3 regions of the Hymenobacter sp. UYCo722 genome follow, and region 1 is predicted to be linked to each of the others. Evidence: riboswitches for the same ligand, from Rfam matches in the RefSeq annotation. Region 1 holds a riboswitch; each other region holds the start of a gene.
The links. A riboswitch is a leader RNA that binds a small molecule or an ion and turns the genes downstream of it on or off. The one in region 1 is predicted to bind S-adenosylmethionine.
Positions count from the first base shown of each region.

Region 1 (6,743 bases):
CGGAGCAGCTGCGCGGTAACCCAGCTATTTACTGGTGGCGGGCGGCGGCCAGCACCTTCTTCGTCTGGACGGCCCGCTACCTCGTCATCGGCTGCCTTATCGCGGCCTTCGTGCCAATGGATACGGATACCTTCCTGTTCATCTTCGCCCGCAACCTCACCTACAAAGTGCTGCTGCTGCTGGCCATCACGCCGGGCGGCGCGGGCATCGTGGAAGGCGCGTTCCCCACGTTCTTCGGCAAGTTCATCGGCACGGCCACGCTCACCAGCTTCATGGTGCTGCTGTATCGGGTAGTCACGTACTACCTGTACCTGGTGCTGGGCACTGTTTTCCTGCCGCGCTGGGTGGCGCGGGTGTTCGCGAAGGGAGTTAAGAGTGAGAAGTTGAAAACCAGTTAGATTTTAACTCCTTGCTTTTAACCCCCTTCCTGCCTCATTTTCCCGCCGTGGGGCGCTGGTAGGTTTGCCAGAATTCGGGGTGCGGGATGGCTTTGTAGAGTTGGTAGATTTCGCCGTCGGCCAGGCGCGGGTCCAGTTTGGGGTCGGGCGGCAGGGGTGGCGTGGTGGCGGGCTGGGGCGTGAAGTATTCCTCGCACAATATCTGGTGATGATGCGGCGCTTTGCCCAGCACCCGTCCGGCGCTCACGGCCTGGGCCACGCTGTGCGCCACGTAGTAGCGCCCGTTGGTGCCGCGCTCGTACTCCACAAAATGGTCGGTACGGTCGTCGGCATAAATGGTGTTGTAATGCGGTGCAATGCGGTCGTGGCGGCCGGCGTGCTGCCGGGCTATGGCATTCATCGTCAGCGTATCGTGCTCCCACAGGGCCTGGTAGCGCCGCACGGCATAGTCGCGCTGCTGCACGTAGAAGCGTCCCGACAGCCGGCCCGTGAGGTAAGTGCCCGTACTACGGTGATTGGCGCGCCGGGCCACGAAGCTCAGCACGTACACGGTTTCGTCGCCCTGCTGCTGCACGCTGTCCAAGTGTAGCGTGAATTTGCGCCAGGTGCTGGCTTTGAATAGCGGCATCGTGCGCACCGGGTCGGCCGCGGCCGTATAAAAGCCCTGCCCGCCGGCGCTCAGGTCAAACCAGCCGAGCGGGGTTTTGGGCTTGGTCAACACCCGTACTTCCCGTATCCGGTGTTTTTCGCGCGGCCCCAGGCCCAGGAAGCCCCCGGTGAAATTGCGGTAGCCGGCTGGCTCCACTACCTGACTCACGTACTCCGCCTCGTAGCGCAGCGTGTCGAAATTGCTGAGGCGGCGGTGGGTGTACACTTCAGCCACGTAGTCGGCTTGCTCGTAGTTTTTGGGCAGGGCAGCCAACACTTTCTTCATTATTTTGCGCGGGTCCAGGCTTTCGCCGCGCACCTGCACGCCCGCTAGCTCGTAGGCGGCCGGGGCCAGCCGCACCGTCAGGGGTGCGGCGGTGGCGGCTACGCTAGCCGTCGCGTAGCCCACGCTGCTCACCTGGACTTCGCCACCCGCTGCCCGCAAGGCAAAGCGGCCCCGCCCATCGGCCACCGTGCCCACGCCCTGAGCGGGCACCGAAACCGAAGCGTATGGCACCGGCTGGCCCGTTTTCTGGTCCAGCACCACCCCGCGTAAGGTCGCGGTGCCAGTAGCCGCCCGCACCTGGCGCGGCCGGCCGGCCGGATTCAGGGCGGTGGGTCCGGAGCGGGCCGCCGCACTATCGGGCGGGGTCATTGGCAAGGCCGCCACCACGGCCGTTGCACCGTGCGACGGGTTCACGCTGCGCAGAAACAGGAATCCATCCACCGCCTCGCTCCACGGGCCGGCCAAGGGCTGATAGTCGAAAGCATAGGTAGTCAGGCGCTGGCCGGGCGCGTCATGCTTCAGACTCACAAAGGCGTAGTCCCCCGGTTGGGCCAGCAACGCGGCCTCGAGCGAGCCGGCCACTGGCGCGGGCACCGGCTTATACCCCATAGCCGGGAAACCGTGGGTACCGCTGCCGCTCAGCGTGCCCAGAATGTACACTTGGTCCGGCCCGAGGCCGTTCTTCACGGCGCGGCCCATGGGGCGATAGGCCTGAATTTCGGCATTTTCGAAGTGGTCGGTGCGGTTGGCCAGGTGGGGCAGGGCCGCCCAGCACACCACTTTCTCCTGCGGATGAGCCCGCACGTACCACAGCAAGTTGTCGGCCATCTGGGCATCGCGCGGGTTGCTGTCGGTGGCGATGAACTGCTCTTCCAGCTTGGCATTGGCGTCGTGGGCGGCGTAGTCGCGGGCCTGGGCCAGTAGGCTGCGCAGGTTTTGCTGCCAGAAAGCGGCCTCGGTGCGCCGCCTGGCGTCGGGGCTGGCGGCGGCTTTGTCCACCAGGTGAGTTGTTTTGGCCATTTCCTTCTCAAAATCGGTCAGCTTGGTGGTGGGCAGAAAAGCAAATTGCTCGCCCATAAAGCCAATGACTTCTTCGAGGTATTCATAATTGAGCAGGCCCGCCGCTTTCTGCGGGGCCAGAAACGCTTCTAGGTCGTCCACCATATCACCGCTGTAGCCTTCACTCATCAGCTGCGGGTCGAAGCCGGCTACACGCAGCCCGCCTTTGCCGATAAGCGGTAGCACGGCCTGAAATTCCTGCGTGCTGGTCCAGACCGGGAATACGCTGTTACCAATAGCTTCCTGCGCTGGCCGCCCGGCTTCCAGTGCCTGCTGGGCCTTGTGCAAATCGTAGAACCCGCTCTCAAACGCCACCGTCGTAAAGCCCAGCCGCTCGTGCAGGTAGCGCAGGAGCCGGATTTTGGCCTCGAATACATTGCCTTCGCCGTGGCTGGGCTCGCCCAGCATCACCACCCGGGCCGGGCCAATTTCGGTTTTCAGAAATTCCAGGTCCCGAAAGTCAGTATCGACTGGATTGATGCTGCGCACGACGTGAACGGGCAGGGGAGTGGGGGCTTGGGCGTAGGCCGCCGGAGCGAGTAGGGCCGCCGCGAGTAGGGCGAAGGCCGTTTTCAAATCAGAAAACATTCAGCAGAGAAAAGTGGAAGAACCGCGCGGCGCGGCCGGAATGGGCAGCAAGTTAGCTCGCTGATGGACAAGCGAAATAGGATGGCCGCGACTGCTGAAAAAGAAAAAAGGCCCCGAACCAGCGTGGTTCGGGGCCTTCCGGGCAGTTGGGTTTGGAAGCTTACTCTTTTTCCAGCATCAGGGCCGCGCCGTCGGCCGACTTCAGCGTCAGCTTATCGTCGGTGAGGGTTTCCACGGCGAAGGTGTTGCTGGTAGTCGAGCCATCAGGCGTCATCGTGATGGTTTTGCCGGCCTGGTCGAACGTGTATTTGCCGTTCACAGCTCCCGAAGCACCGGTCATGTTGTAGGTGCCGTTGGCAAAAATGCGCAGCTCCTCCTGTTTCTGGGCATCAGTTTGCTTCACTTTGTCGCCGGAAGTATCGGTTTCTTTAGCGGTTTTCCACACCTTGCTGTCGGTGCCGTACAGCATGTTCACGCCTTCTACTTTGCCTTTGTCGTTGCTGCACGAAGCAGCAAATAGCGACACGAGCACCAGTAGGCTGGCAAAATAACGAAGCGAAAAAAGGGACTGGAGTTTCATGAGCACAACGAGTAATGGTGAAAGAATGAAGTGGTAGCCCGCGCACGGCGAACTCGTCGGCTTACGATACCGGGGCAAAAGAGTTGGCCGCGAAACCCCGCCGCACCAAGTGCGTATAGCAACCCGGCCGGCCCAACCGTGAGGTTCCCGGTGAAATCATTCGCACCACTTAATTTAATAAACCCCATGGGACTCTTCGATTTCATCAGCGACAAAGGCGACCAAAAACCCGTAGAGCCCGCTGCTAAGCCGGCGGCCGGCGGCACCGATTTTTTCGGCAACGCAAAACCGGAAACTTCTGGGGATACGTACACTGTTGTCAGTGGAGATTCCCTCTCGAAAATAGCCAAGCACCACTACGGCGACGCCGCTAAGTGGCACCAGATATACGACGCCAATAAGGCGGTCATCGGAACCAACCCTGACTTGATTGAAGTCGGCCAGGTGTTGACCCTACCTAGTCTCTAGGTACTTTTTTGCAGAAAAAAGGTGAGAAAAGCCACTCTGTTTCAGGGTGGCTTTTTTGCGTTTGGCGGGGTCGGTGATAAATGGGTAGCAATAGAAAGAACGTCATGCTGAGCGCAGCCGAAGCATCTCTACTGTATTAGTAATCAATGATAATAGCTAAAAAACGAAGCGGTAGAGATGCTTCGGCAAGCTCAGCATGACGTGCTGGGAACTTCCTTTTGACCCAGCTAAAAATATTTTTGCTCCAACGCTTGCCCATTCCAAATATCCTGTTCTACCTTTGCCGTTACCAGACAGGTACTCCCCGCTAACGGTGGGCAGTTTTCAAGTTTTATACAGAAGTGGCGAGAGAATAGGCTCCGTGACCCACTGGCAACCTTCGACCAACGAAAGGTGCCAATTCCTACCCACCCGCAGCTTCGGCCGCGCTGGGACAGATGATTCGAGTGCCATGGAAAATTCTTCGAATGCTGCTTTTTTTCCCCCGACTGCTTCGGCCGCCTTGCGCGCCGAAGGTTCGGGTTTCTTCGTTTCGGCCGATGGCGGCCGGAATGTGGCACCGCGCCCGGCGCGAATGCGAATGTGCTGTTGTCGCCCGTGTTGTTGCTAGCCTGATTTCGGCTTAACAACCTCCTCTTTCTTCTTCGTGGGAATGCCGTTGCGCCTGGTGCCCGTTGTGGCCACGCGGGTACCTCGAATGCGCTGAGCACGGCCATGCGCCGGCTAAGCGCCGCGCCGGACTGTCGCCCCAAGCGGGCCCTTGCTCCCGAAGAAGTATCTCTCCCTCAACCAGATATTCTTCCTGACTTCGTATGTCCAAGTACACTGCTCCCGCTTCCATTCAGCACGAACTGGCCGCTACGGCCCAACACTTAGCTAGCGTGCTGCCCGCCACGGCCAGCCACACCATTGATGCCGGTATTGCCGCCGTGCATGCCACCGGCCTGGCCCAGCACAGCCTTCGGGCCGGCCACAAAGTCCCCGATTTTACGTTGCCCGATGCTTTGGGCCAGCCGGTTGCACTGGCGGCGCTGTTGGCGGCCGGACCGGTGGTGCTGGTGTTTTATCGCGGCAACTGGTGCCCCTACTGCAACGTGCAGCTGCGGGCCTACAATCAGGCGCTGGCCCAGTTTAAGGGCTTTAATGCTACTCTGGTAGCGGTTTCGCCCCAAACGCCGGACCTGACCAATCTCACGGCCGAAGAAAAGGAACTGCAGTTTCCGGTGCTCAGCGACCTGGGCAACACGGTGGCCAAGCAGTTCGGGCTGGCCTACCAAGTGGGCGACGCCGTGTACCACACGCTGCACGGCGTGGGCATCGACCTGGCCACCTTCAACGGCGACGACAGCGGCGAGCTGCCGCTCACGGGCACGTTCGTTATCGCGCAGGACGGCACCATTGCCTGGGCCGCCACCGAAGCCAACTTCAAGCAGCGCCCCGACCCGGCCGTGTTGCTCGAGGCATTGGCCAAGCTTTAGTCCAGATTCATATCCAAAAAAAACCGCTTCACGCTTAAAACCGCAACCTCATGTCCGTTCAGCCCCAGCACTTCGAAACCCTCCAACTCCACGCCGGCCAGCAGCCCGACCCCACCACCGGGGCCCGCGCCGTGCCGCTGTTCCAAACCACCAGCTACGTATTTAAGAGCGCCGAACACGGGGCCAACTTGTTTGCCCTGAAAGAGTTTGGTAACATCTACACCCGCCTGATGAACCCGACTACCGACGTGTTCGAGCAGCGCGTGGCGGCCCTGGAAGGCGGCGTGGCGGCGCTGGCCACCGGCTCGGGCCAGGCGGCCCAGTTCATTGCCCTGAACAACATTCTGCAGGCCGGCGACAACTTCGTGAGCACGGCCTACCTGTATGGCGGCACCTACAACCAGTTCAAAGTGGCCTTTAAGCGCCTGGGCATTGAGGCGCGCTTTGCCGATGGCGACAACCCGGCTTCGTTCGAGCAGTACATCGACGAGAAGACCAAGGCAATTTACCTCGAAACCATCGGCAACCCGAGCTTCAGTATTCCCGATTTTGAGGCCATCGCGGCCATTGCCAAAAAGCACGACCTGCCGCTGATTGTGGACAATACCTTCGGCGCGGGCGGCTACCTGTTCCGTCCCCTGGAGCACGGCGCGAACATCGTGGTGGAGTCGGCCACGAAATGGATTGGCGGGCACGGTACCAGCGTGGGCGGCGTGATTGTGGATGGCGGCACCTACGACTTCGGCAACGGCAAGTTTCCGCAGTTTACGGAGCCGAGCGACGGCTACCACGGCCTGGTTTTCAACGACGTGTTCGGCAAGGGCAGTACGTTTGGCAACATCGCCTTCATCATCCGGGCGCGGGTGGAAGGGCTGCGCGACTTTGGCCCGGCCATCAGCCCGTTCAACTCCTGGCAGCTGCTCATCGGCCTCGAAACCCTGAGCCTGCGCGTGGACCGCACCGTGGAAAACGCCCTGAAAGTAGCCAACTGGCTGGAGCAGCACCCGCAGGTGGAAAGCGTGAACTACCCCGGCCTGGCCAGCAGCCCCTACCACGCCATTGCCAGCAAATACCTGAAGCGCGGCTACGGCGGCGTGCTCTCGTTCCGGGTGAAGGGCACCAAGGAGACGGCCACGCAATTCATTGATAACCTGAAGCTCATCAGCCACCTGGCCAACGTGGGCGATGCCAAGACGCTCATCATTCAGCCCTCGGCCACCACCCACCAGCAGATGAGC
Region 1 covers NZ_JBEPPC010000014.1:6,119-12,861, forward strand. The annotation lists gene ABIB44_RS20420 (lysylphosphatidylglycerol synthase transmembrane domain-containing protein) at 1-398, shown strand, start outside; gene ABIB44_RS20425 (erythromycin esterase family protein) at 433-2,979, opposite strand; gene ABIB44_RS20430 (hypothetical protein) at 3,140-3,559, opposite strand; gene ABIB44_RS20435 (LysM peptidoglycan-binding domain-containing protein) at 3,746-4,027, shown strand; SAM riboswitch class I at 4,356-4,471, shown strand; gene ABIB44_RS20440 (peroxiredoxin-like family protein) at 4,840-5,505, shown strand; gene ABIB44_RS20445 (O-acetylhomoserine aminocarboxypropyltransferase/cysteine synthase family protein) at 5,556-6,743, shown strand, end outside.

Region 2 (6,743 bases), on a different contig from region 1:
CCACCGAGTACTCAAGCACCAAATCCCAGCCAATAATCCAGGCGAACAATTCGCCCATCGTGGCATACGAATAGGTGTAGGCCGAACCCGACACGGGTACCAGCGCCGCAAACTCGGCGTAGCACAGCGCCGAGAAAGCGCAGCCCACGGCCGCCACAATGAACGAAAGCGTAACCGCCGGCCCCGCGTTGTTCGCCGCCGCGATGCCGGTGAGCGAAAAAAGACCCGCTCCAATAATAACCCCGATACCGATGGCAATCAGGCTCACGCCATTCAGGCTGCGTTTGAGGGTATTGGCCCCGGTTTCAGCTGCTTCCGCTCGAAGCAGCTCTAATGATTTTTTAAGCATGAAAATGTTGAGGACGCACCAGTGGTGCAAACAAAAAAGAACGTCATGCTGAGCGTAGCCGAAGCATCTCTACCACGTAAGTAATTCATTTACTATTGCGGTAGAGATGCTTCGGCTGCGCTCAGCATGACGGTTACTGAAAGACGTGCACCTACGCCAGCACCTGAATAACGGCTTCCGAAAAGCGCTCCATTTCCTCCAGCTGCGGACTGGCCTGCAGCAGGAAAAAATCAACGCCCACGTTCTCGAACTCACCAATCCGGTCCTGCAGCTGCGCCGGGGTGCCGGTGAGGCCGGTGCGCAGGCCCCGGTTTGACACCGAGTAGTCCTGCAGCGACACCTGCTGCTCGAGCTGCGTGCCGGCCAGCCACTGCTGGTAGTTGCCATAGCCGGCCGACGAGGCTTTCACATTGGTAATACGGTCCAGCTCCTTTTTAACGTCCTGCTCGTTGTCGCGCACAATTGTGTAGCCGGCCACGCCAAACTTCATCGGGGGCAGGCCTTTCTGCTCGCGGCGGCGGCGCATGTCGGCAATGCGGGCCCCAATTTGCGCCGGCGAGTCGCCGTGCATCACGTAGCCGTCGCACTGGGTCGAAATCAGGTCTTTGGCCGCTTCCGACTCGCCGCCCGCGTACAGGAACGGGGCTTTGGCGGGCTTGGGCTGCAGCACATTGTCGGCCACCTGGTAGTACTTGCCATCGTAGCTGAAATGGTCCTGCTTCCACACGTTGGTCACCACGTCGAGCCACTCGCGGGTGCGGGCGTACCGGTCGTCGTGCTGCTCGAAGTGCAGGCCGTACTTGGTGGCCTCATCCTTCCACCAGCTCGACACCACGTTCAGCGACAAGCGCCCGGGGGCAATCAAATCAATGTTGGCGGCCTGCTTGGCCAGCAGCGCGGGGTTGTGAAACGTGGGCCGCACGGCCACCATAATTTCCAGCTGCTCCGTCACGGCAGCCAAAGCAGCGGCCGTGCTCCAGGCCTCCAGCGACGCCGCTTCGGTGCCCTTGATGTCGTTCAGGTACAGTTCCGCAATCAGCGTGAGGTCGTAGCCCAGGGCTTCGCTGCGCTGCGCCAGTTTCTTCACGTAGCTCCAGTCGGTGGGCATGTGCTCGTCTTCCACGTTGCGCAGCCAGCCCCCAAATACGGGCATCCAATATCCAAATTTCATGGCTTTTTTAATTAACAGAACGTCATGCTGAGCTAGCCGAAGCATCTCTACCGCAGTAGTAATCAATGCTGCCATAACGAAGCGGTAGAGATGCTTCGACAAGCTCAGCATGACGTTCATTTGTTAGTGAGATGGTTTATGCCGTGGCCAATTCAGCGGCTACGGGAGCCGCTGCCGACACGGCCGGCAGCTGCGTTTCGAGGTAGTCAACAAAACGCGCGTAAGGGTCGAAACCGACTACGTTCACGGCGTCGGCCACGAAGTTGGACAGGGCGTTGATGTCGTAATAGAGCACGTCGCCGGTGCGGTCGTCGATGAGGTATTCGATGCCGCCCACGTTAATTTTGGCGGCGGCCACAATGCGCTCCACGGCCGCAATTACCTCGGCCGGCGGCGTGAAGGCTTCCACCTGAATGCCTTTCTTGGGGGCTTCCGTCAGGCAGAATTCGGCCGACTGCTCCTCCGGAATCTGGCAGATTTCGGCCGGGCACAGGTTGAAGCTCTCGCCGGTCGTGAACACCTTCATGGCGTAGAGAAACTTGCCGTCCAGCATCTCCACCCGATGGATATTGCCGCCGCGAGGTGTCACGTATTCCTGCACCAGCGCGGTTTGGTCGATGCCGAGGTCAATCTGGTTGTTCTCGACGGCCGCCTGCAGGCCTTCCAGGGTGTCGAAGCGGATAATGCCCGCGCCGCTGCCCCCGATGTTCACCTTCACCACGATGGGAAAGCGTAGCTGCCGGGCCGCATCCACGGCCCGCGAGGCATGGTTTATCACCAGCGACTTTGGGTACTTCAGCCCCAGCGACTCGAATAGCGAAAGCTGCCGGGCCTTGTTGGTTTCAATGGCCGTGGCCGCCGAGCCGTTGATGATGCGCGTGCCGATGCGCTCGAGGTGCGTGGCGTAGCCGGCCGTGTGGAAAATACCCTGCCCGTGGCCCCGCAGGTAAGCCGAAGAACTCATGCGGTTCACGACCAGACTGTAGCCGCTCTCCTTCTCGGCGGGGTTGAAGAGGTGATGCGCGGCATCAATTTTTTCGTAGGGCAGGCCCCGGCGCTCCAGCTCCGCAAACAGCGGCTTGAACCATTCGGGGTGCTCGAAATAAATGCCAATGGGCTTTTGAGGGAGTGACATAAAACAGAAAAGTTAATTGAGTTAGTAGCAGGATGCGCCTTTGGCATTCGCCAAATAGCAGCGCTCGCCAAAGCATGAAAAACCAAAAAAATGAGGGATTGAGCTAGCAGTTCTCGGGCGAATTCAGCAGTCCGAAATTCAGGGTAAACACCGGAGGCGCAGGCCAGGCACAGTGCTAGCAAAGTGGACTCCAACGGGCGAAAACACGCCGTGCCGCAACCGAGCTATACCCTGAAAAAGAACTTACGAACGCCACCAGCAGGCATGCGAAGCCGGACGTGCGAAAGCCATCGGCCTTTCCTGCCTACCTACCCGCGAACATCGACTCGGGGAAGGCTAAGCCAGACAACAACAGCAACAACAGCCCAGCCCGGCCACCCGCATCGCAGCGGGCCGGGTAACGAGGGTGAGTGATTGCAAGGGGGAGTTGTTGGCAGTTTCCACGGCAACTTGTTTTTATATGTGCAGGAATTGGCACCTTGCCCGCAATTGCGGATGGTTGCCGGCGCTTCGTTGAGCCTGTCTCTCAGCGCCTCTGTATAAAAACAATCCTTCAGGAGAAAGAATTGATGGCACAAAGGTAGTCCGCAATTTCCACTCCCGCCACACCAACTTCTCCGAGCAACTTCACCACCCTGGCCCGCGTATGGAGGAGGCGTTTGGCTGGTGCGTACTTTTCGCCTTGCAGCAATTGTCCGAATACCACTTATTCATGTCTGATACCGTTGTACACGCCGAGCCTTACGGCAGCCTGCTTTTTGCCCCCGAGGTGCCCTGTTTTATCATCTCCTGGAGTGGCTTTGCCAACAGCGAGCAGTTCCGCTTCCTGATGAACCGCGGCCTGGAACTCTACGAAACCGAAGCCGCCCGCACCAAGCCCCTGGGCTGGCTCGCCGATACCCGCCAGGTACAGGCCGTGAAACCCACCGACCAGGAATGGATGCGCACCGACTGGAACATTCGCGCCCAGCGCGCCGGCATTCACCACGTCAGCTTCGTAGTACCCGAAACGGTGTTCGGCCAGATTTCAGTGCAGAACTATACCCACAACGTGGCTGAAGCCAACAACTACGAAATCGCAACTTCCCAGCACCGCACGCTAAAAGAAGCCAAGAAATGGCTGAAGGCGGCAATTGGTTAGCAGCAGCCAAAAAAAAGAACGTCATGCCGAGCATAGCTCAGCATGACGTTCCTGTGTTAGGGCGTTCTGGCAGTCTGAATGTCCTACCGCCGCAGAGCCAGGCGCACGCCGGCCATTAGCCAGCGGCCGGGCATCTGAGCGCCCAGCAGGTCCGAATAGTGGGCATTGAACAGGTTCTGGGCCTGGCCCACCACCCACAGACGCTCGGGCAGCAGGGCCACGTCGAGGCGGCCGTTGATGACCACGTAATCGGTTGAGAGGGTGAAGTCACCTACCGGGGGCAGGCCGGCACGCTGCTTATATACCCCGCCCAGGCTGGCGGTGAAGCGGCGATGCACCAGGCTCAGGTTGCCGCTCACCAGTTGCCGGGCCACGTTGCTCAAGTACTGCGACGTGATATTGCCGTCCACGTTCAGGTGGGTGTAGGTGTAGCCCAGGCTGCCGTCGAGGCGCAGGCCGGTGGTTAACTGCGCACGCGTAGTAGCTTCGAATTCGAGGCCCTGCGTGCTCACGGCAAACAGGTTCTGGGCGAAGCGGTAGGTGCTGGCCGGGTTCAGGTTGGTGAAGCCGGTGCCGGCCTGCACGGTGCTGCCGGGCGTGGCCACGTAGTCAATCAGGTTGCGGCCGTAGCGGTTGAAATAGGTACCGCGCAGCGTCAGGGCCGGGCAGAGCACGTAGTCGAGGCCACCTTCGTAGCTCCAGGTGCGCTCGGCTTCTAGGCCCGGATTGCCTACGTTGAAGCCATTGGGCACCGTGCCGGGCCGGATGGCCGAATTGTACTGCTCGGTAAAGTTGGCCGCCCGAATGGCCCGGCCCACGGCAGCGCGCACCGTCAGCTTGTCGCCCACCTGCTGGCTGGCCGTGAGCTGGGGCAGCACTTCGGTACCATAGGCCTGGTCGTGGTCGAGGCGCAGGGCGGCGGTCAGGTTCAGGCCGGCGCGGGGCGTGAGGCCGGCCACGGCGAATGCGCCCTGGTGCCACACGGCGTGGTTGCCACGGTCGTTGCTACGCACGCTCCGGCGGTCGGCCTGGCCACCGAGGGTCAATTGCACCTTATCCGAGAGGCGCAGCTGGTGCTGGCCCTGCAGGTTGAGGTAGTGCATGAGGTGGTCGCTGGCGACCGAGGTGGGGGTGTAGAGATAATAGTCGGTGCTGGACGTGCCCACCAGCTGCAACTCGGTGCGGGCGCGGGTGTTCCAGTCGTAGCGTAATTGGCCTTGGTACCAGTCGCGCGAAGTGGTTTCGCGGGCGCGGTCGCCGGCGTTGGTGGTGTAGAAGTTCTGGGCGTTGTAGTCGCGCCGGTCGAAGCTGGCGCGGGCGGCGGCGCTGAGTTTGGGGCTGATTTGGTACGCGCCCGAGAGCGAGTAGGTATTCAGCTTGAAGTCGTTGCGCCCCCCGCCGGGCAGGTTCAGCAGCTGGCCGCTGGCCGTGTTGTTGAGGATGCCGCCGGCCAGGCGCAGGCCCTTATCCTGGCCGTAGAAGCCGGCGTTGGTGGTTTTCAGGTCGTACTCGCCGGCCATGAACGTGCCGCCGATTTCCACGCCATCGGGCCGGTGGGTGGCGGCGAAGGTTTTGGTGACGATGTTGACGAAGCCGCCCACGGCATCGGGGCCGTAGAGGGCCGCGCCGGGGCCGCGAACCACTTCAATCTGCTCAATCTCGGCCGGGGTGATGGGCAGGTAGCCGGCGAAGTGGCCCGTGAGCGGGTCGTTCAGCCGCATGCCGTCGAGCAGGATAAGCACCTGGTTGAACGTGGAGCCGCGCAGGGTGATATCGGCCTGCGTACCGAAATTGCCCCGGCTCTGCATTTCGATGGCGGGCAGCAGCCGCAGCAGGTCGTCGAGCGAGGCTACGGGGTACTGGCTGAGGGCACGGCCGGGTACCACGGTCACGTAGCGGCCGGTCTGGCCGGCCACCTGGGCGAGCCGGGTGCCGTACACGGTCACTTCGTTCAAAGCGCGGGCACTGTCGGCCGGGGCGCTCTGGGCGAAAGCGTTAGCCGTGAAAAGCGTGCAAAAAAGCGGGGTAGTGTAGCGCGTAAGTCGCATTCATTGGTGAGTTGATTCGGGTGCAAACTTACGCCACCGGCATCCCAGGCCCCGCCCACAATACCAACCAGCTCGCCGAATAGAAAAGAGCGGCAGCCGGCAGCCGGCAGTCATCCTGCCTCGTACCGATTCAACTTACCCGCGGATGCAGCGAAGGGCCGTAATTTTGTCTCATTATGTCCTCTCCTTATCGGGAAGCGCTACTTCTGGCGCGCCCCTATTACCCGGCCCTCACTGGCGTGCGCGCCCTGGCGGCCTACCTGGTTTTCGTGCTGCACGCCCGCTCCCCCGCCATGCCACCGTGGCACCGTGGCTGGGCAGTACTGCCAGCCAGTTTTACGTAGGAGTCAGCCTGTTTTTTGTGCTCAGCGGCTTTGTTATTGCCACGCGCTACCAAGGCCGCGTTCAGTTCACATCCAATGTGGTGGCGAAAATACCTCTGGCGGCGCTTTGTCCGGATTTTCCCGCTCTATCTGCTGCTACACGGGCTGCTGCTGTTCATGCACTACGGGCAGTTTCCGCCCGGGCAGGGCAGGCATACGCTCGCGCTGGTGCTATTGAGCCAAAGCTTGTTGCGGGGCTTGTCGAGTACCCTTAAGTACGTAGGAATTCCGCAGGGCTGGTCGCTCACGGTCGAGGGCTGCTTTTACCTGGCTGCGCCGCTGCTGCTGGGGGCCTGGGCCAGGTACGGTAGCCGCGGAGCAGCAAGCTTTGTGGCCGTGGTGATGGGCAGCGGCCTGCTACTGACCTATCTGTGCACGGGGCACCCGGCGTTGCACGGCTTCTTTGGCTCCTATTATCATCTCATCAACTACACGTTTTTCGGGCGCGTGCTGGAGTTCGTTATCGGCGTAGGACTAGCGCGCTGGTGGGCCGGCCGGCCGGCTGCTACTGCCCCC
Region 2 covers NZ_JBEPPC010000001.1:50,970-57,712, reverse strand. The annotation lists gene ABIB44_RS00230 (amino acid permease) at 1-349, opposite strand, end outside; gene ABIB44_RS00225 (LLM class flavin-dependent oxidoreductase) at 501-1,520, opposite strand; gene ABIB44_RS00220 (ATP-grasp domain-containing protein) at 1,657-2,655, opposite strand; SAM riboswitch class I at 3,109-3,201, opposite strand; gene ABIB44_RS00215 (hypothetical protein) at 3,368-3,796, shown strand; gene ABIB44_RS00210 (TonB-dependent receptor plug domain-containing protein) at 3,880-5,844, opposite strand; gene ABIB44_RS00205 (hypothetical protein) at 6,021-6,188, shown strand; gene ABIB44_RS00200 (acyltransferase family protein) at 6,204-6,743, shown strand, end outside.
Region 2: another riboswitch for S-adenosylmethionine. It lies ahead of ABIB44_RS00220 (ATP-grasp domain-containing protein); the one in region 1 lies ahead of ABIB44_RS20440 (peroxiredoxin-like family protein).

Region 3 (6,743 bases), on a different contig from region 1:
GGTCGGCCAAGGCCTTCACCATGATGCTGGAGTAGTCGTCGTGGTCGGCATCGTACTGCTCAATCAGCTTTTCGATGCCGATACCGGCCGTCACGGCGAAGCCGCCCAGGTAGTCGGCGCGGCCGGATTCCTTGGGGGCCAGGAAATCGGAGAAGGCGACATTGGGAATGCCGGGGCCCTTCTCGCCCTGCTGGCGCAGCGTGAAAAACTCGGTAGTTACGGTTTCACGCGAGTCGTCGGCGTAGATTTCGATGGTGTCGTACCCCTGCGTGTTGGCCGGCCAGAAACCCAGCACGGCGCGGGCCGTGAGCAGCTTCCCATCAATGATTTTGGTGAGCATGGCCTGCGCATCCTCGAACAGCTTGGTGGCGGCTTCGCCCAGCGTGGCATCGTCCAGGATGCGCGGGTAGCGGCCCTTCAGCTCCCAGGTGTGGAAAAAGGGCGTCCAGTCGATGTAGCGGGCCAGCTCGGCGAGGTCGTAATCTTCGAGCACCTTGGTGCCGAGGAAGGTGGGTTTGGTAATACTCACCGTATCCCAGTCCGATTTCACGCCGTTGGCGCGGGCGGCTTCGATGGTGAGGTAGTTCTTGTCGCGCTGGCGGCTGGCGTAGTCGGCACGCAGGGCGTTGTAGTCGTCGGCCACGGTCTGGGCGTAGGCGCGCTCACCCGAGCCGAGCAGGCCTGCCGCCACGCCCACCGAGCGCGAAGCATCGTTGACGTGCACCACCGGCCCGCTGTAGGAGGGCGCGATTTTCACGGCCGTGTGCAGGCGCGACGTGGTGGCCCCGCCAATGAGCAGGGGGATTTTCAGGCCGCGCTTTTCCATGGCCTGGGCCACGTACACCATCTCATCGAGCGAGGGGGTGATGAGGCCGGAGAGGCCAATCACGTCGACCTGCTGGCGCTGGGCTTCGTCCAAAATCTTTTCGAGCGGCACCATCACGCCGAGGTCCACGATGTCGAAGTTGTTGCAGGCCAGCACCACGCCCACGATGTTCTTGCCGATGTCGTGCACGTCGCCTTTCACCGTGGCCATCAGGATTTTGCCGGCCGTCTGGCGCTCCGAGCCCTGCTTGTCGGCCAGTAGGTAGGGTTCCAGGTACGCCACGGCCTTTTTCATCACGCGGGCCGATTTCACTACCTGCGGCAGGAACATTTTGCCAGCCCCGAACAGGTCGCCCACTACGTTCATGCCAGCCATCAGCGGGCCTTCGATGACTTCGAGCGGCCGCCCGACCTGCTGCCGTACTTCCTCGGTGTCCTCGTCGATAAATTCGGTAATGCCCTTCACCAGCGCGTGTTGCAGGCGCTCCCACACGGGCAGGCTGCGCCAGGCATCGGCCACTACTTCGGCCTTGTCCTTCTGCTTCACCGTGTCGGCAAATTCCACGAGGCGCTCGGTGGCGTCGGCGCGGCGGTTCAGGAGCACGTCTTCGCAGAGCTCGAGCAGGTCCTTCGGAATCTCATCGTACACGCCAAGCTGGCCGGGGTTCACAATGCCCATATTTAGCCCCGCCCGGATGGCGTGGTAGAGAAAGGCCGTGTGCATGGCCTCGCGCACCAAGTCGTTGCCGCGGAAGGAAAAGCTGATGTTCGAAATGCCGCCGCTGGTGAGCGCGCCGGGCAGGTGCCCTTTAATCCAACGCACGGCTTCGATGAAGTCGATGGCGTAGTTGCGGTGCTCGTCCATGCCCGTGCCCACGGTCAGGATGTTGGGGTCAAAAATGATGTCGGACGGGTCCATGCCCACTTCCTTGGTCAGGATGTCATAGCTGCGCTGGCAGATTTCCTTGCGGCGTTCCAGCGAGTCGGCCTGGCCGTTTTCGTCGAAGGCCATCACCACCACGGCGGCCCCGTACTGGCGCACCGTATGGGCCCGCTCACGGAAAACGTCTTCGCCCTCCTTCAGTGAAATCGAGTTCACGATGGGCTTGCCCTGCACGCATTTCAGGCCGGCTTCGAGCACGCTCCACTTCGAGGAGTCAATCATGACGGGCACCCGGGCAATGTCAGGCTCCGAGGCGATGAGGTGCAGGAACGTCGTCATCACCTGCTCCGAATCGAGCATGCCCTCGTCCATGTTGATGTCGATGACTTGGGCCCCTTCCTCCACCTGCAGGCGGGCCACGGCGAGGGCTTCCTCATACGCGCCGGTGCGGATGAGGCGGGCGAAGGCGCGCGAGCCGGTCACGTTGCAGCGCTCACCCACGTTCACGAAGAGGCTATCAGGGGTGATGTTGAAGGGTTCGAGGCCGGACAAACGCGTGGCGTTTGAGTTAGAAGTTAAAAGCGAAGCGTTAAAATCCATCACTGGCTTTTCTCCGGATTCTAACGCTTCACTCTTCACTTTTAACTGTTTCAACGCTCGCGGCTTGTACTGCTTCGCCAGCTTGCTCAGCTCCGCAATGTGCTGGGGCGTGGTGCCGCAGCAGCCGCCCACCACGGTCACGATGCCTTCCTTGAGGTATTCTTCCACCAGCGCGGCAAATTCCTGGGCCGACTCGTCGTAGCCGCCAAAGGCGTTGGGCAGGCCGGCGTTGGGGTAGGCCGAAATGTGCACGTCGGAAATCCGGCTCAGTTCCTGCACGTACTGGCGGAGCTGGTCGGCCCCGAGGGCGCAGTTCAGGCCCACGCTTAGCAGCGGCAGGTGGCGGATGCTGTTCCAGAATGCCTCCACCGTCTGGCCACTGAGGGTGCGGCCGGAAGCGTCGGTAATCGTACCCGAAATCATGACGGGCACTTCGCGGCCCCCTTCATCGAAGAACTTCTGCACGGCGTAGAGGGCCGCTTTGGCGTTCAGGGTATCGAAAATGGTTTCGATGAGGAGCGTGTCCACGCCGCCATCCACGAGGCCGCGCACCTGCTCTAAGTAAGCCGTAGCGAGCTCATCGAAGGTCACGGCGCGATAGCCGGGCCGGTTGACATCGGGCGAGAGCGAGGCGGTGCGGTTGGTGGGGCCGACGGCCCCGGCCACGAAGCGCGGCTGCTCGGGCGTGGTGTACTCGTCGGCCGCCTCGCGGGCCAGGCGCGCCGACTCGTAGTTCAGCTCGTACACGACGTGCTCCAGGCCGTAGTCGGCCTGCGCGATGGTGGTGCCCGAAAAGGTGTTGGTTTCCACCATGTCGGCCCCGGCGGCAAAATATTCGGCGTGGATGCCCTTGATGATGTCGGGCCGGGTCAGGCTCAGCAGGTCGTTGTTGCCGCGCAGGGGCTTGGGGTGGTCGGCGAAGCGGGTGCCCCGAAAATCCTCCTCCGTGAGCGGGTGGCGCTGAATCATGGTGCCCATCGCGCCGTCGAGAATCAGCAGGCGCTGGCGTAGGAGCTCGGGAAGCAGGTGGCGCGAGGCCAAATCTTCGCGTGCCGGAGAAATCTGGGGAAGGGTAGGGGCGGAAACGGACATTTCTTTCGGGGTCGAATAGCAGCGTACAGGCGCGTATCCAGAAAGAAACCCGGGCGCGAGCGTCCGGTTCCGGCTGTCATCTTCTTTCACCAAAAAACGCGGTGAAACGGGAGTTGGCACCTACTCGTGGTAGGTTGCCAAGACGTCATCGGGCCCGGTCCCTCGGTCTTTCTGGATAGCAGCGTGATGCGAAGATACGACGGAAGCACAATCTTGGGTAATCCGAGAATCCATCGAGCATCATGCTTCGACTGCGCGGACGCCAGATGAAGCACAACGTTCTATTAGCCGAAAGCGCTACAATGTCCACGCCAGCCACACGCTGCCCGCCGCGAACACGGTTGGCTCCGGGGGCAGCTCCAGAAACGCGGTGGCCCCCAGCAGCCCGGCCAAATCGCCGGAACCGCCCACCCGTAGCGGCGTGGCCAGGCGGCGGCCCTCCGCGTCCACGGTCAGGCGCACGGGTACAAAGTGCGTTAGCTGGGGCTTAAAGTTGATGTCGACGGTGAGCATGGCCGGCATCGGCGCTTCGGGCACCGCGGCCGTTTCGCCGGCTTCGGTGGGCTGCTGCACGGCGCGCAGCCAGGGCCGCACGTAGCGGCAAGCCGTGAGGAACGTGGACACCGGATTGCCGGGCAGCCCGAAAACCACCGGCCCGCCGGCCCGCGCCCCAAACCACATGGGCTTGCCGGGTCGCTGCTGCACTTCGTGGAATATTTCCTCGACGTGTAGCTCGCGCAGCAGGCCGGGCAGGTGGTCGGCGCGGCCCTTGCTCACGGCCCCGCTCAGCACCATGACATCGAAGCCGGCGGCCAGAATATTGGTGAGGCCCACGCGCAACTCTTCCACGTTGTCGGAGAGGTGGAACAGCGAAACCTCGGCCCCCGCCTGCGCAAACAGCGCCTGCAGGGCATACACGTTGGAACGTCGAATCTGGTGCGCCAGGGGGGTGGCCGATAATCCCACCAGCTCGTCGCCGGTGCTCACCACGGCCAGGCGCGGGGCGCGGGTCACGGCCAGTTCGGCCGCGCCCACGGTGGCGGCCACGGCCAGCTCAGCGGGGCCGAGGCGGGTGCCGGGGCGCAGCAGGGTATCGCCGGCGTGGCGGTCGGCAGCCTGCTGGTGAACGTTGACGCCGGGCGCGCCGGGCGGCGGAATCTGGATGGTGGCGCGGTTGTCGTGCAGCAGGATGTCTTCGTAGCGAACCACCGCATCAGCTCCCACGGGCAGCACCGCGCCGGTCATCACCTCCACGGCCTGCTGCGGGCTGGGCAGCGCACGAGTTGGTTCGCCGGCGTACTGGGTGTGCGCGATTTCAAATTCCGACTGGCCGCCGGCCCAGGCGGCAAAGGCCACCGCGATGCCGTCCATCGCCACCCGGTTGAAGGGCGGAAAGTCGCGGTCGGCCGTGAGCGTTTCGGCCAGGATGCGGCCAGCGGCGTGGGGCAGGGCCAGGGTTTCGGACGGCAGGGGGCGGGCGGTGGCCAGCACGCGGGCAGTGGCTTCGGCGGGGGAAATCATGGAAAGAAAGGAGTATTAGATGGCTTGTGGGGATAAGTAAAACGTCATGCTGAGCGCAGTCGAAGCATCTCTGCCGCAATACTAAATTGATTACTTGTGCGGTAGAGATGTTTCGGCTGCGCTCAGCATGACGGGCTGGGTGCCTTTCTGCAGCGCCTACGGAATCAGCCGGTCTTCGCGCAGCTGGGCAAACAAGTCAAAAAAGGAATCCTCCGTACTTTGATACACCGTGAAGCCCCGCTTGCGGCTATTGGCCATATCCGTCATCACTTCAATGGGCCGACCCAGGTCTAAATCGGTGTGCCAGGGCGATGCCAAGCGGCTCAGGTCGGCCTCGGTAAGGTCATTTTTTGTGGCGATGTCACGCCATAGGTCCGCATCGCCGGCCATTTCTGCTTCGAGCGGATGAATGGTGCCATCGAAGCCGACGGGCTCAATGCCGAACCATTCGGCCAGACGGCCCCACAGCTGGCTCCAGCGGAAAATATCGCCGTTCACCACGTTGTAGGCTTCGTTGCGGGCGGTTTCGGTGGTGGCGGCCCACACCAGTTGTTTGGCGATGACTCGGGCATCGGTCACGTCCGACAAGCCGTCCCACTGCGCCTGCGAGCCGGGCCAGCAAAAGGGGCGGCCGGTTTGCTTGCAGATGCTGGCGTACACGGCCAGCGTGGTGCCCAGGTTCATGAGGTTGCCCACGGCTTTGCCTATAATGGTGTGCGGCCGGTGGATGCTCCAGGTGAAGCCATCGCGCTTGGCTGCGGCGTATACTTCGTCTTCCTGGGCGTAATAAAAATTGTCGAGCGGCAGCCGGGGCTGCGACTCACGCAACGGGGTGGGGGGCGGCACCCCACCACTCACGTAGGCCTCAAATGGCCCCAGATAATGCTTCAAGCCGGTCACCAGGGCTACGTGCTGCACTGAGTGCTTCGGGCCGAGGACGGCCAGCAGATTGCGCACCATGGCGCTGTTCACGCGGATGTTCTCGGCCTCGGTGTCATTGCGCATCCAGCTGGTGATGAAGACGTGCGTGGGGGCAATAGCAGCCAGCGCCTTTTCCAAGCTGGCGACGTCCATTAAATCGGCGGCCACGGGCTGCAGGCCGGCGATGGCGGTACTGGGCCGACGGGCCAGGCCATAAGTGGGCCATTGCTGAGCCAGCAGCTCTTGGGCCAGGTTGCTGCCGATGATGCCGCTGGCACCAACTACTAATGCGGTATTGAACATGATGAAATTGGAGGGGAATGGCGCAGCCCGAAGGGGCTGGCGCGGCAGATGTCGCCAAGGCAGCCGGGGGCGTTTTGGCCCGGCGCTGGGTACAAAACGGCTGCTTGGCGCAATAGTTTGCGGCGAAACAATTGGCCGCCGAGTTAGCTATTAACAATTCTGCCGCAGCCGGAGGTTGGATACGGTGAGGTTATTTTGCACCCGCCCCGCTAACGATTAGACGCAAATATGCGTCGCTACGACCTATGCTGACCAAGAATTTTACCCACGTCAACGCCGCCAACCAGCCCACGATGGTGGATGTGGGGGCCAAAACCCCCACCCGCCGCGTGGCCCGCGCCCACTGCCGCGTGGTGCTGGGCGAGGAGTTGCTGGGCCGCGTGCAAGCCGGCGAGATGCCCTCGCACAAGGGCCCGGTTATCCACACGGCCATCCTGGCGGGCATTATGGGGGCCAAAAAAACCGCCGACCTTATTCCCCTCTGCCACCCGCTGGGCCTCGATGACTGCCGCATCACCATCGAGCCCGACGGTTCCGACGCCCTGCGCGTGGTGTGCACCGCCGTGGTCACCAGCCGCACCGGCGTGGAGATGGAAGC
Region 3 covers NZ_JBEPPC010000006.1:41,819-48,561, reverse strand. The annotation lists gene metH (methionine synthase) at 1-3,286, opposite strand, end outside; SAM riboswitch class I at 3,474-3,582, opposite strand; gene ABIB44_RS14550 (molybdopterin molybdotransferase MoeA) at 3,698-4,921, opposite strand; gene ABIB44_RS14545 (SDR family oxidoreductase) at 5,078-6,145, opposite strand; gene moaC (cyclic pyranopterin monophosphate synthase MoaC) at 6,391-6,743, shown strand, end outside.
Region 3: another riboswitch for S-adenosylmethionine. It lies ahead of metH (methionine synthase); the one in region 1 lies ahead of ABIB44_RS20440 (peroxiredoxin-like family protein).